DNA from 4 places in the Nonomuraea longicatena genome. Region 1 is predicted to be linked to each of the others. Evidence: riboswitches for the same ligand, from Rfam matches in the RefSeq annotation. Region 1 holds a riboswitch; each other region holds the start of a gene.
The links. Region 1 has a riboswitch for thiamine pyrophosphate ahead of ABD120_RS18120 (FAD-dependent oxidoreductase). Riboswitches for the same ligand answer to the same signal wherever they lie in the genome.

Region 1 (4,204 bases):
TGCCCACCAGCGCCCGCCTGTGCCCGCCCGTGCCCGCCCGTGCCAGGGTCCGGACCGCCGGAGGTCACCCCACGGGTGGTGAGCTGGCCTCGGCGTAGCGGCGGCGGGGGATGCGGCCCGCCGTACGTGCCATCCGGCCCGCCTCGACGGCCGCGCGCATCGCCGAGGCCATCAGCTCGGGCCGCCGGGCCCGCGTGACCGCCGTCGCGAGCAGCACCGCGTCGCAGCCGAGTTCCATCGCCAGGGCCGCGTCGCTGGCCGTGCCGATGCCCGCGTCCAAGATCACCGGTACCCCGGCGGCCTCGACGATGAGCTCGATGTTGTGCGGGTTCCTGATGCCGAGCCCGGAGCCGATCGGCGCGCCGAGCGGCATCACCGCCGCGCACCCCGCCTGCTCCAGGCGGCGGGCCAGCGCCGGGTCGTCGCCGATGTACGGCAGCACCACGAAGCCCTCGGCGACCAGCCGCTCGGCCGCGTCGAAGGTCTCGATCGGATCGGGCAGCAGCGTGCGCTCGTCGGAGATGACCTCCAGCTTGACCCAGTTCGTGCCGAGCGCCTCGCGCGCCAGCCGGGCCGTCAGCACGGCCTCGCCCGCCGTGAAACAGCCGGCGGTGTTGGGCAGCACCTTGATGCCGCGCTCGCGCAGCACGTCCAGCACCGACCCGCGCGCCGCCGGGTCGACCCGGCGCATGGCCACGGTGGTCAGCTCGGTGCCGGAGGCGGCCAGCGCCTGGTCGAGCACCTCCAGCGAAGGCGCCCCGCCGGTGCCCATGATGAGGCGGGAGGAGAACTTCTCGCCGCCGAGCAGCAGCTCATCCACCTTGCACCGCCGTGAGAACCTCGATCCGGTCCCGGTCGGCCAGCGGCGTGCTCTCCCACGAGCCGCGCGAGACCACCTCGTCGTTCACCGCCACCGCGACGCCCGCGGTGGCGGGGGTCAGCCGCCGGACGGCCTGCGCCACCGTCGTCCCCTGCGGGACCTCGTGAGCGGCCCCGTTGATCGTCACATTCACGCTGTCACCCTTTCCCTGTCTCCCTTTTCCCCGGCTCCTCTTTCCGCGTCTCCCCTTTCAGGGCTCCTCTTTCCGGGTCTCCTCCGTCTGGGCCCCTGGTCTTCGGACGGTGGCCGTCGCCGGGCGGCGGGGGTCGCAGACCGAGGCGAGGTCGTCCTCCTCGCCGAGGAGCAGGGCGGCGGTGAGCGGGGCCAGCAGGACGCCGCCCCTGTGGTGCCCGGTGGCGAGGTCCAGTCCGGGCACGCCGCTCGGCCCGATCAGCGGCAGGTTGTCCGGCGTCCCGGGGCGCAGCCCCGCGCTCACCTCGCCCACCTCCAGCTCGGTGATGCCGGGCACCAGCTCGCGGGCGTCGCGCAGCAGCTCGTACAGCCCGCCCGCGGTCACGCGGGTGTCGAAGCCGAGTTCCTCCTGCGTCGCCCCGACGACGAGTTCGCCGTCGCCGCGCGGCACCAGGTAGACGGGCTGCCCGTGCACCATGCCGCGCACGCACCTGCCCAGCAGCGGCCGGGGCGAGCGCAGCCGGACGATCTGGCCCTTCACCGGGCGGACGGGCACGTCGGCGAGATCCCGGCTCCAGGCCCCGGCCGCCAGCACCACCCGTTCAGCGGCGAGCACGCCGGAGTCCTCCAGCAGGACGCCGCGAACGGTTCCCCCGGCGCCCGTCTCGATGCCCGTCCCAGTGCCCGCCCTGGCCGTTGTTCCGGTCCCTGTTCCGGCTGCTGCCCTGGTGCCGGTCTCGCTGCCTGTCCCGGTGTCACGGACGAGTTCCAGCACGCGCTCCCTGACCACCGGGACGCCCCTGCGCTCCAGCGCGGCCAGCAGGGCGGAGGTGACACGGCGCGGATCCACCCAGGCGTCGCCGGGGGCCAGCAGGCCGCCGCGTACCGAGGGCGCGAGCATCGGCTCCAGGCGGCGGCACTCGCGGCCGGTCAGCCGCTCGACCCGCAACCCCAGCTTGTCCATGAAGCCCGCCAGCTCGTCGAGCGCGGCGAGATCGTCCGAGCCGAACGCCACGTCGAGGGTGCCGTCGGTGCGGTAGTCGAGGCCGTCGGAGCCCCCATCGCCGCCCCTGTCGCCGCCCCCATCACCGCCCGCACCACGGGCCCCGTCACCGGCGCCTTCACCGGCCCCGCCGCCGGCCGGTAGCCCCGCGTCCTCGCGGAGCTCCGCGGCGAAGGCGGGCCAGCGGGCGAGGGAGGCCGCGCCCAGCCGCAGCAGCGGCTCCTCGGTGTAGGTGACCTCGCTCACGGGGGCCAGCATCCCGGCGGCCGCATGGGAGGCGCCGGAAGCCGGGGCCGGGTCCACGACGGTGACGACGCGTCCCGCCCTGGCCAGGCGCCAGGCGACGCTGAGCCCGACGACCCCGCCGCCGACGATCACGTCCATGTCCGCTCCCTTCGCCGGCATGATCCGGATCAGGTGTCTTGCGGTCGAAGGCCCGTCCCGCCTTCCTCTCAGCCCGGTCATCGGCCGGACTCCCGCGCGTCTTACGACCCCCAGCCTACGACCTTTCTCCACACAACTCCCAAATGCCCCTTTGTTCGCCGCCGCCTGAGGGCCCGGCCGCCGCCGCCGAAGGCAGGACAGCAGCCGAAGGCAGGAGAGCAAGGGGGCGGTCGGGGCAGGGCGCGGCGGGTGAGTACCTTCGAGGGAGTCGAGAGCACGGCTGGGCGTGGACACGGATAGGGTCGCTTTGTGGATCATGTGATTGTGGTGGGGGCGGGGCTCGGCGGAATCCGCAGCGTCGAGGCGCTCCGCAGCAGGGGCTACGAGGGCCGGATCACGCTCCTGGGACAGGAGCGGCACCGGCCGTACGACCGGCCGCCGCTGTCCAAGGCGGTGCTGCTCGGCGACAGCGACTCCAGCTTCGTCGACACCGACCTCGCCGCGCTGAACGTCGACTTCCGCCCCGGCGTCGTCGCCAAGGGCCTGCGCGAAGGGATCGTCGAGACGACCGAGGGCGAACTGGCCTTCGACGGGCTGGTGATCGCCACCGGCTCGGAGCCGATCACCCTGCCCGGTGACGGGCAGCAGCACGTGCTCCGTACCCTCGACGACGCCCACGAACTGCGCGCCCGCCTGGTGTCCGGCGCCCACGTGGCGATCATCGGCGCGGGCTGGATCGGCGCCGAGGTCGCGACCGCGGCCCGCCGGGCCGGCTGCGAGGTCACCGTGATCGAGGCGGCCTCCGCACCGCTCACCCACGCGCTCGGCGCCGAGCTGGGCGCCCGTACCGTCCCCTGGTACGAGGGCATCGACCTGCGCCTCGACACCATGGTCAGCGAGGTCGTCGAAGGCGGCGTCGACCTGGTCGGCGGCGGCTTCGTCCAAGCGCACGTCGTGGTCGTCGGCATCGGTGCCAGGCCCGCGCTGGAATGGCTCGCCGGCGCCGACCTCGACCTGCACAACGGCGTCGTCACCGACGAGCATCTGCGCGCCTCCATGCCCGGCGTCGTCGCCGTCGGCGACTGCGCCAACTGGTGGTCGCGCCGCTACGGCACCCGCCTGCGCGTCGAACACTGGGACACCGCGCTGAACTCGCCGGACACCGCCGCCGCCACCTTGCTCGGAGAGGACGCCGTCTACGACCCGGTGCCCTACTTCTGGTCGGAGCAGTTCGGCCACATGGTGCAGTACGCCGGGTACCACCCGGCGGGCACGAAGACCGTGCGGCGCGAGGGGACGAGCTGGTCCACGGTGTGGCTCGACGACGCCGACCGGATCGTCGCCGTGGTGGCGGTGGACCGTCCCCGCGACCTCGTCCAGGGCCGTAGACTCATCGCCGCAGACGCCGTTCTGGACGTGGATCGCCTGGTAGATCCAGATGTCGCCCTACGGGACTGTGTTGTTTGAGCAAGCGCGGCATGTGGTAGTTGTGGTTTCGTGACGCTTTCTGTTGCACAGATCGACCGGGAGACCGAGCAGCTCGTAGACGAGTGGCTCACTCTCCCCCAAGTGGCCGCACGCCTGGAGCTCAGCATCGGGCGGGCCAAGCAACTCCTCAAGGACCACAAGCTCCTCGGCGTGAGACGAGGCAGTGGCGGGCCCCAGGTGCCCGCTGTCTTCCTTGACGGAAACGACGTGATGAAGGGCCTGCCAGGCACACTCAACGTGCTGCAGGACGCCGGTTACGACGACGTCGAGTCGTTGCGCTGGCTCTTCACCCCAGACGACTCCCTGCCTGGCTCGCC
Region 2 (4,204 bases), on a different contig from region 1:
GAACCCCTCGATACCCAGCCGGTAGTTGATCGACACGAGCACGACCCCGTCGCGGGCGAAGGCGTGGCCGTCGTACACGGGCAGGCTCGACGAGCCGTTGCGCAGCGAGCCGCCGTGGATCCACACCATGACGGGCAGCAGTCCGTCACGGGACTGCGGGGTCCACACGTTGAGGTTGAGGCAGTCGTCGCCGGGGATGTCCGGATCGGGCAGCAGCCGGGAGAGGGGCGGGGGACAGGGTGGCTTGGGGGCGGTGGGGCCGTAGCGGGTGGCGTCGCGCAGTCCGGTCCACGGTTCGGCGGGTACGGGCGCCCGGAACCTGCGGGGACCGAACGGCGGCGCCGCGTAGGGTATGCCGAGGAAGACCGCGACGCCGTCCTCGACCGTGCCCCTGACCCTGCCGCAAGCGGTCCCCGCGATCACGTCCATACGGACGATGCTATGCCGCCCCAGGCAACGTTTACCCTGTCCCGCCCTGCGGGCGAGGCTGGGAGGATGGGGCGATGACGCCCGATGAGCTGGTGGCGTTCCTGCGAGCGCGGTGGGCGGAGGAACGGCAGGTCGCGACGGATGCCTCCCACCCGGGTTTCGAGCTGCCTCCGTCGGGCCACAAGGAGGCCGACGAGTACTGGTGCTGGTACTACGAGGACACCGACGAGCCGGTGCCGTTGCAGGAGGAGTCAGGGGAGCTTGCCCACTTCTGTTTCGACGGCGAGGGCAAGGACGGTCGGCGGCGGGCGCGGCTGCGCAGCCTCAACTGGTACGCGAAGCGGGCCACACAGGGCCGTCTTCGGCACATGGTGGTCCAGGCTGCGCTGGTGGACGTCGGTGCCGCAGTGCACATCGCACGGCACTCCCCGGGCCGCGTCCTGGCGGACATCGCCGCCAAGGAGCGGATCCTCACCCAGTACGAGGGCCTGCGGCAGCGCTGGGAGCAGGGCGAGGCGGCCGACGATGCGACGGTTGGGGCGATCGACGGCCTGGAGGAGGCCCTGCGCGCCCTTGCCGCCGCCTACGCGGAACCGGTGGCGTCTGTCGCGGCGTATGCCGACAAGTCGCTGTTCTGGAGTCGCCGATCGCCGCGTGAGCCGTGAAGTCTGATGCCCCGCCGGAAGGCCCGTGTCGAGTTCGGCCCGCTCAACCTGATTCCGGCATCGGCCAGGTCACACCCACTGCCGCGTGGGCCAGCCCTCCAGGCGCCAGGCGCTGTCCCAGAACAGCCACTCGTACTCGGTGGCCTGGACGAAGGCGGCCTTCATAGCCGCGCGCACCTGCTCGTCGGCGGCGTCCGCGAGCCGGTCGGTGATGCGCCGCGCGGTCGCGACGGCCTCGGCGAAGGCCGGGTCGGCATAGGTCGCGATCCACGCCCGGTAGGGGTGGGTGGCCGAGCTGCGCGACACCAGCGCCTCGCCGACGTCCTGGTACACCCAGAAGCACGGCAGTACGGCGGCGGCCAGCACCGGGTACGGTGCGGACAGCGCGTTCGCCTGCAGCCAGGAGGAATAGCCGAGCGCGGACGGCGAGGTCCGCACGCCCGACAGGTCGGCGGCGGTCAGGCCGTACTCCTCGATGTAGCCCTCGTGCAGGGTGCGCTCGGCGGCGATGGCGTCGTGCGCGCTGCGCGCCCAGAACGCGGCCTCCTCCGGGTCGTCGGCGCGCACGGCGGCGGTCGCCAGCGCCTTGGCGAACGACTCCAGGTAGCGGGCGTCCTGCACGATGTAGAAGGCGAACCGCTCGCGGTCGAGGCTCCCGTCGCCGAGGGCCACGTTGAACGGGTGCTCGTGGATGGCGCGCAGCAGCTTGGCGGTGTGCGCCCAGACGTCGTCGGTGAACACGACTGTCCCTTCGCTAGTCCGAACTAGATCAGGTTCGACGGGTGTGATCTCAGCCTTGGGTCAAGGCACCCCGCGTCGGTTTACTAACCCTATTATGCGATTTACGGTCTATCTCCGTCGGGGCGGGTGTGTGGGCGAAGAAGCCGGACATCGGGTGGAAGATCCCGTAGGCTGACCCGAGCATCGGGAGCATCACGGCAGGACGCACCGGTCCACACTTTTCGCCAAGGCGATGGGCGGTTACAGCGGCGATGAGCACTGGAGGCCGTCTTCCGGACGTGAACCCCCTGAGCCCGTGGCGCCTCTGCTTTCTCCTGGTGCTGGCCATCGCGATCTCCGTGGTGACCGGGATGAGGGAGTCACGGCCGATCGAACCGCCCTTTGCCGCGCGGATCGACACGGTCGAGGTGGAAGGACGAATCCTCCTCCTGCACGCGTTCACCTTGGAGACCTCTGAGGAATGCCTCAAGGCCGAGAAAGCGGAGGCGGCCGAGTCTGAGATGAGCGTGCGGGTCCGAGCGACACTTCGCGACATCTGTCCGACGCGTGAGCGCACGTTGCTGGAGAAGTGGCTGGAGGAGATCTGGCCGCGTTTCCACCTCGGCCATGGAGGGGGCGTCCCCATGTCCGTCACACTGGACCGGCCCCTGGGACACAGGAAGGTCATCGACGAGGAGGGTCGAGAGGTCCGGGTCTGCCCGATCGTGGGCACCCGGGTGAAGACCATGCGACGGTGCCTGATGTCGCGGAACCCGCTATAATGTGATCAATGGCCTGTGCCCGTGAGGGGCGGGCCATGCTGCGTTTCATGAGCTTTCCTGAGCAGTTCGAGCGCACGCGCCGGTTCACCGTCGGCCTTCCCACCGCCGTCACCAGAGACTTCTACCTTCGCGACGGCAGCCTGTGGTCGGGTGAGCGGGAGGTGGCGCGGGACGTCGGCTCCTACACCCTCGACGGCGGCGTCGCCGCCTTCGCCCGCGACGGCCGAGTGTGGACGGTGACCGCAGGCGGCGAGCCGCGCCGTCTGCCCACCGAAGAGCCTGCCGAGCGGCCCTACCCCGATCCCACGGGCCGCCGCGTGGCGTACGTGTGCGACGGCGCGCTGCGGGTGACCGGTGACGACGGTGATCGGCCGGTGGCCGCCCCCGACGGCCCAGAGGTCACTTTCGGGCTGGCCGAGTACGTGGCCGTGGAGTCGCTGGAGCGCGACCGGGGTTTCTGGTGGTCGCCGGACGGCGAGCGGCTGCTCGTGGCCCGGGTGGACACCGCGAAGGTCGGGCGCAGGCACCTGGCCGACCTGTCGGACCCGAGCCGCCCGGGAACCGCCGTGCCGTACCCGGCGGCGGGGACCGCCAACGCCGACGTCAGCCTGTGGATCACCGACCTGGACGGCGCACGCACACCTGTGGACACCCGGGGCATGGAGTACGTGACGGCGGCTGGCTGGGACGCCACCGGGCCCTACGCCGCCGTGATGCCCCGCGACCAGCGCCTGCTCCAGGTCCTCGCCATCGATCCGGACACGGGGGCGAGCCGGGTGCTGTCCGAACAGCGCGACCCCGCCTGGGTGACCCTCGTGCCCGGCCTGCCCGCCCGCACGGCCGCAGGCGTCCTGGTGACCGCGGAGGACCACGACGACACCCGCAGGCTCGTGTACGGCGGCGCCCCCGTCACCCCGCCCGGCCTCCAACTGGAGGAGGTCCTGTCCGTGGACGGCGAGAGCGTCGTCTTCAGCGCCACCGCCGAGCCCACGGAACAGCACCGGTGGATCTACGACCCGGCGGCAGGGCTGCGCCCGTACGAGAGCCCGTGGCGGGCGCCCTCCCGTGTCGAGCGGCCCGTCCTGGAGCTGCGCAGGGAACTGCTCAGGCTCGGCCCCCGCGAACTGCGCGCCGCCCTCTACCTGCCCAGCGGGCACGACGGCGGCCCGCTGCCCGTGCTGCTGGAGCCGTACGGGGGGCTGGGTCTGCGCAAGGTGCTCGTCCGGCCGAACTGGTGGGACTACGTCTCGCAATGGTTCGCCGAGCAGGGCTTCGCGGTGCTCGCGATCGACGGCAGGGGCACGCCGGGCAGGGGTCCGGCGTGGGAGCGGGCGGTTCACCACGACATCGCGGGCCCGGTCCTGGACGACCAGGTCGAGGGCCTCATGGCCGCCGCCGCGCTCCGCCCCGAGCTCGACCTGAGCCGGGTGGCGATCAGGGGCTGGTCGTTCGGCGGTTTCCTGGCCACGCTGGCGGTGCTGCGCCGTCCGGACGTCTTCCACGTGGGCGTCGCCGGCGCGGGAGTCACCGACCAGCGGATGTACCACACGTTCTGGCGCGAACGCGATCTCGGCCACCCGGACGAGCATCCGGACGCCTACGAGCGCT
Region 3 (4,204 bases), on a different contig from region 1:
CGCGCCGCCCGGCACCAGCATCCGCAGCACGGTCGCGGCCACCCGGTCCCGATCCATCCAGTGGAAGGAGGAGGCGAACACCACCGCGCGGAACTCTCCCAGCCCGGCGGGGAGGTCCTCGGCGCGGGCGCGCACCCAGCGCACGCCGGTCACGCCCCGGTCGGCGGCGTGACGCGCGGCCTCCGCCAGCATGCCGCCGTCCGGATCGAGTCCGACGGCCTCCTCGACCAGCGGAGCGAGGGCGAGCGTCACGTTCCCCGGACCGCAGCCGACGTCGAGCAGCCGTCCCCTGCCGTCGAAGCCGAGCGCCGCGCCGATCGTCTCCGCGAAGCCGGGGGCGTACGGAAGCCGTCCCCGCAGGTAGTGCTCCGCCGCCCCGGCGAAAAGGCTCTCATCCCACTGCCAGCTCATGCCGGTATCTCCCCCGTCGATGGCCGGCTCAGGCGAACTGCTCCAGGTATGCCTGGTACCAGGCGCGTTCCTCGGCCAGCAGGGCGTGCTCCCCCGTGTAGACGTGGTCGAACAGGTTCGTCACCGGCGGGTCGGGCATCGAGGTCACCCCCTCGCGCAACTCGGCCGCCAGCCGGTCGCCCTCCTGCCTGACCTCGGCGAAGAACGCCTCGTCCGCCATCCCCTCGGCCTCCAGGAACCGCTTCAGCCGGTCGATCGGGTCGCGGCGACCCCACTCCTCCACCTCGGCGGAGGGCCGGTAGCGTGCCGGGTCGTCGGAGGTGGTGTGGGGGCCCATCCGGTAGGTGTGCGCCTCGACGAAGACCGGGCCCGCTCCGGAGCGGGCGTGGTCGAGCGCCGCCCGGGTGACCGCCAGGCAGGCCAGCACGTCGTTGCCGTCCACCCGCACGCCCGGCATGCCGAACCCCTGCGCCCGCCGGTACAGCGGCGCGCCGGTCTGCCTGGCCGCCGGGTGGGAGATGGCCCACTGGTTGTTCTGGCAGAAGAAGACGACGGGGGCCTGGAAGACGGCGCCGAAGTTGAGGGCCTCGCTGACGTCGCCCTGGCTGGCCGCGCCGTCGCCGAAGTAGGCGATCACCGCCGACGGTTCCTTGTCCAGGCGCATGCCCATCGCGTACCCGACGGCGTGCAGCGCCTGCGAGCCGAGCACGATCGTGTACAGGTGGAACCTCTCCCGCTGCGGGTCCCAGCCGCCGTTGGTGGTGCCGCGCATCACCGCCATCAGCGACAACGGCGGCAGGCCCCGGCACCAGGCCACGCCGTGCTCGCGGTATGACGGGAAGACGTGGTCGTCGTGGGCGAGCGCGCGCCCCGAACCGATCTGCGCCGCCTCCTGCCCCAGACTGGGGATCCACAGGCCCAGTTCGCCTCGGCGTTGCAGGGCGAACGCCTCGTGGTCCATCCGGCGTACCAGCGCCATGTCGCGATATAGCCCGCGATACTGGCCCTTGGACAGGTTCACGTCGTAGGCGGGGTGGGAGATCCGCTCGCCGTCCGGGGTGAGCAACTGTACGAAATCCTCGTTCTCCACCTGGCCTCCTCTCAAGTCACGGTCACCTCCGGCCAGGTCGTGCGCCGAGACCTGACAGCTCCTCAGAGGGCGCACACCGAGTCGGCGGCGAGCAGATCGTAGACCTGTCCGGCCAGGTAGTGCCAGGTGATCCTGCCCGCGCGGCCATCGTGCCAGTCACCTGATGCGGATTACGGTCGAACCCGCCCGCCGGCGACCGACGGTCCAGGGGCGGGTGAGCACGGTGCCCGTGAGCGTCACCCGGCCCGTGCCATCGGGTACCCGTCTCGTTCCTGATCCGCTCGCCGGGTGACTATCCCAAGCGGGGCGGCACGGGTTAAGGTCGGGGACGAAAAGATCGCGGGGGTCCGGCGAACCGGGCTGAGATCGCGGCTGAGACGGCCGCTGACCGCTGGAACCTGACCGGGTAATGCCGGCGTAGGGAGAGATCGAGTCGTCATGACCGACAATGCGATGACGCCTGCCCGTAAGACGTACCTGCACGGATCGCGCTCGGACCTCCGGGTACCGATGCGGGAGGTGCCGCTCAGCACGGGCGAGGCCGTGGTGCTTTACGACACCTCGGGTCCGTACACCGACCCGGACCACGACGCCGACGTACGGCGCGGCCTGCCCCCGCTGCGGGCGGCCTGGATAGCCGAGCGCGGCGACACCGTCGCCTACCCCGGCCGCGCCGTACGCCCGGAGGACGACGGCCGCCGCACCGGCGACCCGCTGCGGCACGCCGCCGAATTCCCGGAGCGACCGCCGCGCCGGGCGAACGGCACGGGGGCGGTGACGCAGCGGGCGTACGCGCGGCGCGGCGAGATCACCCCCGAGATGGAGTTCGCGGCGCTCCGCGAAGGGGTCGCGCCGGAGGTCGTCCGGGCCGAACTGGCGGCGGGCCGGGCAGTGCTGCCCGCCAACGTCAACCATCCGGAGATCGAGCCGATGGTCATCGGGCGCGCCTTCCTGGTGAAGGTGAACGCCAACATCGGCAACTCGGCGGTGGCCTCCTCGATCGAGGACGAGGTGGCCAAGATGACCTGGGCCACCCGCTGGGGCGCCGACACGATCATGGACCTGTCGACGGGGCGGGACATCCACACCACCCGCGAGTGGATCCTGCGCAACTCCCCCGTCCCAGTCGGGACGGTGCCGCTCTACCAGGCGGTGGAGAAGGTCGGGGGCGACCCGGCCGAGCTGACCTGGGAGATCTTCCGCGACACCGTGATCGAGCAGGCCGAGCAGGGCGTGGATTACATGACGGTGCACGCCGGCGTGCTGCTGAGGTACGTGCCGCTGACCGCGCGCCGCCGTACGGGCATCGTGTCACGCGGCGGTTCGATCATGGCGGCCTGGTGCCTGGCACACCACCGGGAGAACTTCCTGTACACCCACTTCCGGGAGCTGTGCGAGATCTTCGCCGCCTACGACGTGACCTGGTCGCTCGGCGACGGGCTGCGGCCGGGCTCGATCTCCGACGCCAACGACGAGGCCCAGTTCGCCGAACTGCGCACCCAGGGCGAGTTGACGCGGATCGCCGCCGAGCACGACAACCAGGTGATGAACGAGGGCCCTGGGCACGTGCCCATGCACAAGATCAAGGAGAACGTCGACCTGCAGCGCGAGTGGTGCGACGACGCGCCGTTCTACACGCTGGGGCCGCTGACCACCGACATCGCGCCCGGTTACGACCACATCACCTCGGCGATAGGCGCGGCGATGATCGGCTGGTACGGCACCGCCATGCTCTGCTACGTCACGCCCAAGGAGCACCTGGGCCTGCCGGACCGCGACGACGTCAAGGCCGGAGTGATCGCCTACAAGATCGCCGCGCACGCCGCCGACCTGGCCAAGGGCCACCCCGGCGCGCAGGCGTGGGACGACGCGCTGTCGGACGCCCGGTTCGACTTCCGATGGGAGGACCAGTTCGACCTCTCGCTCGACCCGGACACGGCACGGGCCTTCCATGACGCCACGCTGCCCGCCGCACCCGCCAAGACCGCGCATTTCTGCTCGATGTGCGGCCCGCACTTCTGCTCCATGAAGATCACCCGGGATGTGCGGGCGTACGCGGCCGAGCGCGGCCTGGACGACACCGACGCGCTGGCCGAGGGGCTGCGTGAGAAGGCCGCCGAGTTCGGCGCGTCCGGCGGCCGCATCTACCTGCCGGTCGTGGGCGAAGACCGGTGACCCTGCGGGTCTCCGGCGGGTCCGCCGGGGACCCGTCCGGGCCGGTGGCAGCAGCCGCTCGTACGGCACCGCACGGCTCGCGCCCCCACCGACGTCAAGCCGGGGCAGCGCTGTGGGCCGCTGGGGACGAGGTGCCGACGGTGATCGCGGTGGTTCAGCGCACCTCGTCGATGCGGACGAGGTTGCCCGCAGGGTCGCGGAAGGCGCAGTCGCGGACACCGTACGGCTGGTCGGTCGGCTCCTGAACGACCTCACCCCCTTTGTCCTGCACGCGGGTGAACACGCCGTCGAGGTCGTCGGTCGACAGGACCACGCAGGCGAAGCTGCCCTTGGCCATCATCTCGGCGATCGCGCGACGCTCGTCGTCGGTGATGGCAGGGTCGGCGAACGGCGGCTGCAGGACGATCGAGGTGCCGGGCTGCCCCGCCGGGCCGACGGTGATCCAGCGCAGCGTGCCGTACCCCACGTCGTTGCGGACCTCGAACCCGAGCGCGTCGCGGTAGAAGGCCAGCGACACGTCGGGGTCGT
Region 4 (4,204 bases), on a different contig from region 1:
ACCCAGAAGCGGCTGGCCGTCTACGTCACCCGCGACCCGCAGGAGGTGCCGGGAGTGGCCGCGCTCGGGCCCGACCCGCTGGCCGACACCTTCACCGTGGACGTGCTGCGCGGCATCGTCGGCGGCAACCGGTCGCAGATCAAGGGGCTCCTGCGCGACCAGAAGGTGATCGCGGGCATCGGCAACGCCTACTCGGACGAGGTGCTCCACGCGGCCCGGATGTCACCGTTCAAGATCGCCGCGACGCTGACCGACGACCAGGTCGCCGACCTGCACGCGGCCATCGTCGCCACGCTGGCGGAGGCCGTCGAGCGGGCGCGGGGCCTGGCGGCCAAGGATCTCAAGGCCGAGAAGAAGTCCGGCCTGCGTGTGCACAATCGCGCGGGGCAGCCCTGCGACGTGTGCGGCGACACGATCCGCGAGGTGTCCTTCGCCGACTCCGCGCTGCAGTACTGCCCGACCTGCCAGACCGGCGGCAAGCCGCTGGCCGACCGGCGGATGTCGAAGCTCCTGAGATAGCCCCGTCAGGCCACGAACGGGGGCTGCCCGGTCTCGCTCACCATCGGGCGCTTGGCGGCCTCCCAGGCGTACATGCCGCCGTCGATGTTGACCGCCTCGCGGCCCACGTGGTTGAGCCAGGCCGCGGCATGCGCGGACCGGCCGCCGACGCGGCACACGACGTACACGGCCTGTCCGGCGGGCACCTCCTCGACCCGCGCCTGCAGTTCGCCCATGGGGATGTGCACGGCCTGCGGCGCGTGCCCCGCCACCCACTCCTCCTGCTCGCGCACGTCCAGCAGGTAGCCGTCGTCAGGGACGTCTTTGGCCTCGATCTCAGGAACGGTCATTTCCCCATTCTCCCAGCACCGGGCACCTGAACCGCCCCCGCGAGGACCGGCGGGCTTCATTGCGTCGAGGTTCAGAGCGGGCGCGGTGTGCTCTCCGGGCCGATCGTGACGCGCGGCTTGAGTTCCGCTCGCGGAGGCTCCTTCGACCATGCGGATACCCGAAGAGAGAATGGCGTCGTGACCGATCTCTACGCGGTAAGGGTGCTGGCCGTCGCCCCGGCGCACCGCCGCATTCAACTGCGGGTAACCGCCTTCAACCCGGACGTCTGGCACTGGCCGCTGCCCGACAAGAGCTTCTTCCTCCGTGATCTGGAAGAGGACGGGACCGTACTGGACCTGCTTGACGACGAGGACGACGGAGTGGATCGCGACTTCGTCGAGAGTGTGGAGCGGACTGCGACGCGCAACTACCCCTTCACAGTGGCGGCCGAAGAGCGGCTGTCTGAAAGCGGCAGGGGATTTCCCCGGGAGAGCGAGGGGCCGTTCAACCAGATGTCCCCTGAATCCGCTGCGGCTTTCCTCCGATGCGAGGAGATGCGCGTCGGGGCGGATTACGACGTGGTGGTCACCGACTCACGGCTGATCGCGCATCTGAAAGCCGGCGATTGGTGGCGCACCGCCGCTTACCCCGGTATCTAGTGCGGTGACCACATTCGTTCACCGGCTCGGCGCGAGCCGTACGGCTCGCGCCGCGTGATGACCTGCTCCACTGTCGTAACGGCCCAATAGAGACCGACAGTTGGAAGAGCGCATGGCTGAGCCCGTCAGAGCCCGGCGATCAACCGACGCCGAAGGCCAGGCGCTGCAGATCCGGGTCCGCAGAGCTCTGATCATCATGGCGTCCGCCAGTGGCACCACCCCCGCCCGTCACCCCGACGTGCTGGCCGAGCAACGGCGAGAACGCACCCGGGTCCGCAGTGAGAAACAACGCCGATGGGGTCGCCCCCGGACCTGAGCCGCGTGATCAGCAAACCCAGTGAACGTTCGTGGTCACCGCCTAGCCGGAGAACCTCTTCGCGAGGTCGCGGGCCCATTGCGCGGCCTTGGCCGCCTGGTCGCCGGTGAAGGGCGTACCTGGCCACCGGCTCAGATGCTCCACCTGGTCGGCCCAGCTCAGGTGTTCCCGGTGGGCGTGTTCCCGGCAGGCGAGGCAGGTGACGCTTTCCGGGCGGGGAGAGGTCATCGCGTAGGGCACCTGGAGGCCGCAACCGGTGGTGACGACGCTCGGAGAGTCGGGCACGAGGCCCAACGTCAACACCATCGCGTTGCGGCCACCGGCGCTGGCCTGCATCACCTTCTGGTCGACGTGGATGTGCGGGTCGATCTCGCTCAATTGCGTCCGTACCTCCGTCCGAGTCGTCCAGGAATCAGACTAATGCGGTGACCAGTCAGGTTCACCGAGTGGTCAGGCTGCTCGTGGCTGACATTCGCTGTGGATGCGGGCTCGGGTCACGGGCCAGGCAGCCAGCCGGATTCCGCTCCAGCGGGTGAACGAGCACCCGGGCGTGGCAGGAGCCCTAGCCGGCGTGTCGCCGACCCGGCGAACGTGTCTGGCCACCGCACTAGACACCCAAGGGTGGCCGAATGTGGATGTATGGGGCATCATGGGGGCCGCGAGCCGGGGATGCCCGGATCTGAACATCAACTCGACGCGGGAGCTTGGGGCAACCAGGCTGAGAGGGCGACTACGGCTGTCGCCGACCGCATGAACCTGTCCGGGTAATGCCGGCGTAGGGAGTGTGCGCGATGACGCGTGTCGCCGACGATCCGCACCACGCGGAAGTCCCCCTGACCCTGGAGGGCGCCCCGCCCAAGACCCTGGGCGTCCTCGACCAGGGTGCGCTCTGGGCCAACCTCGCGGTCAGCCTGCTCGGTTTCTCCGGAGCGCTCCTCCTGCTCAACCCCCTCGGCGACGCCCCGCTGAGCCTGGCCGCCGCACTGACCGCGACGGTCGTCGGCAGCCTCATCGGCACCACGATGGTCGGCCTCGCCGCCATCCCCGGCACCCAGACCGGCCGGCCCGCGATGGTGCTGCTCAGAGGGCTGTTCGGCGCCAGGCTGTCGTACGTCCCCAGCGTCCTCAACATCATCCAGATGATCGGCTGGGGCGCGTTCGAGCTCTGGGTGATCTCCCAGGGCGCCATGGCCATCTTCGGTGACGCGGTGCCGTACGCGGTGTGGGTGGTCGCCGCCGGGGTCCTCACCGTCGCGATGACGATCTGGCCGCTGGGTGCGGTGCGGGTGTTGCGCAGGTACGTCACGATCGCGGTGATCGTCGCTCTCGTCTGGTACGCCGTGGACTTCCTGTCGAAGGCCCCGCCGCACACGGGCGGCGACTGGAGCGCCTTCGCCCCCGCCGTCGACTACGTGATCGCCCTGTCGGTGTCGTGGGTGCCGATCGCCGCCGACTTCGCCCGCCACTCGCGCTCCAGCCGCGCCGCCTTCACCGGCGTGGTGGGCGGCTACACGCTGGCCCAGGTCGCCTGCCTGGGCCTCGGCGTGTACGCGGTGGCCATGGCGGGCGCCGCGGCCGTGACGGCCGACGGCACGGCGGTGTTCGGGCCGTTCGTGGCCGCGCCGCTGGGCGCCCTGTTCTTCGCGGTGCTGGTGCTGCGGGAGACCGACCAGTCGTTCGCCAACGTGTACTCGACGACGGTCTCGCTGCAGAACCTGATGCCGCGCGTGGACCGGCGGGTGATCTCCGTGGTGATCGGCGTGGTGACGACGGCGATCGCGCTGGTCGTGGACGTGACCTCGTACGGCGCCTTCCTCGGCCTGATCGGCGCGGTGTTCGTGCCGATGTTCGCGGTGCTGGCGGTCGACTACTTCCTGCTGGGCGGCAGGACCCGCTGGAACACAGAGGAGGACGCCCCGGCCCGCTGGTCGATGCTGGTGCCGTGGGCGCTCGGCTTCGCCGCCTACTGGGTGACGACCGGTACGCCGACGGTGGAGGCGTGGGACCGGATCTGGCTGCCGCTGCGCGAGGCGGTCAGGCAGCCGTGGATGAACGGCGCCCTCGGCGCGGCGATCGTGGCCGTGGTCGTGACGCTGGCTATCGGCGGCCTGAGGCGCGGTTCTCGGGACGGTTCTCGGCGCGGTTCTCGACAGTGAGCAGCCGTTGCTTGGCGGCCGGCCCGCCGGCGTAGTCGCCGAGCCCGCCGTCGCTCTGCACGATGCGGTGGCAGGGCACGATCACGCAGACGGGGTTCTCGGCGAGCGCGTTGCCGACGGCCCGCATGGCGCGCGGCCGTCCGATGCGCTCGGCGATCTCGCCGTACGTCGTGGTCGTCGCGTACGGCACCGCCATCATCTTCTGCAGGACCGTCCGCGCGAACGGCGTGGCCAGCGCGAGGTCG

Region 2: linked by a shared signal. The riboswitch ahead of tenA (thiaminase II) and the one ahead of ABD120_RS18120 (FAD-dependent oxidoreductase) in region 1 are both predicted to bind thiamine pyrophosphate.
Region 3: linked by a shared signal. The riboswitch ahead of thiC (phosphomethylpyrimidine synthase ThiC) and the one ahead of ABD120_RS18120 (FAD-dependent oxidoreductase) in region 1 are both predicted to bind thiamine pyrophosphate.
Region 4: linked by a shared signal. The riboswitch ahead of ABD120_RS37595 (purine-cytosine permease family protein) and the one ahead of ABD120_RS18120 (FAD-dependent oxidoreductase) in region 1 are both predicted to bind thiamine pyrophosphate.

Annotation. Positions count from the first base shown of each region.
Region 1 is NZ_BAAAHQ010000017.1:72,728-76,931, reverse strand. Features, by position in the region: gene ABD120_RS18130 (thiazole synthase) at 65-820, opposite strand; gene thiS (sulfur carrier protein ThiS) at 813-1,013, opposite strand; gene ABD120_RS18120 (FAD-dependent oxidoreductase) at 1,071-2,399, opposite strand; TPP riboswitch at 2,389-2,505, opposite strand; gene ABD120_RS18115 (NAD(P)/FAD-dependent oxidoreductase) at 2,709-3,866, shown strand; gene ABD120_RS18110 (Rv2175c family DNA-binding protein) at 3,897-4,204, shown strand, end outside.
Region 2 is NZ_BAAAHQ010000004.1:270,681-274,884, forward strand. Features, by position in the region: gene ABD120_RS06555 (carboxylesterase/lipase family protein) at 1-429, opposite strand, end outside; gene ABD120_RS06560 (DUF6221 family protein) at 504-1,094, shown strand; gene tenA (thiaminase II) at 1,164-1,835, opposite strand; TPP riboswitch at 1,823-1,918, opposite strand; gene ABD120_RS06570 (hypothetical protein) at 2,153-2,596, shown strand; gene ABD120_RS06575 (S9 family peptidase) at 2,644-4,204, shown strand, end outside.
Region 3 is NZ_BAAAHQ010000023.1:374,791-378,994, reverse strand. Features, by position in the region: gene ABD120_RS22955 (class I SAM-dependent methyltransferase) at 1-411, opposite strand, end outside; gene pdhA (pyruvate dehydrogenase (acetyl-transferring) E1 component subunit alpha) at 440-1,501, opposite strand; TPP riboswitch at 1,831-1,944, shown strand; gene thiC (phosphomethylpyrimidine synthase ThiC) at 1,940-3,676, shown strand; gene ABD120_RS22940 (VOC family protein) at 3,831-4,204, opposite strand, start outside.
Region 4 is NZ_BAAAHQ010000056.1:74,206-78,409, reverse strand. Features, by position in the region: gene ABD120_RS37620 (Fpg/Nei family DNA glycosylase) at 1-519, shown strand, start outside; gene ABD120_RS37615 (rhodanese-like domain-containing protein) at 525-848, opposite strand; gene ABD120_RS37610 (hypothetical protein) at 1,026-1,487, shown strand; gene ABD120_RS37600 (hypothetical protein) at 1,846-2,181, opposite strand; TPP riboswitch at 2,490-2,602, shown strand; gene ABD120_RS37595 (purine-cytosine permease family protein) at 2,595-3,959, shown strand; gene ABD120_RS37590 (methylated-DNA--[protein]-cysteine S-methyltransferase) at 3,901-4,204, opposite strand, start outside.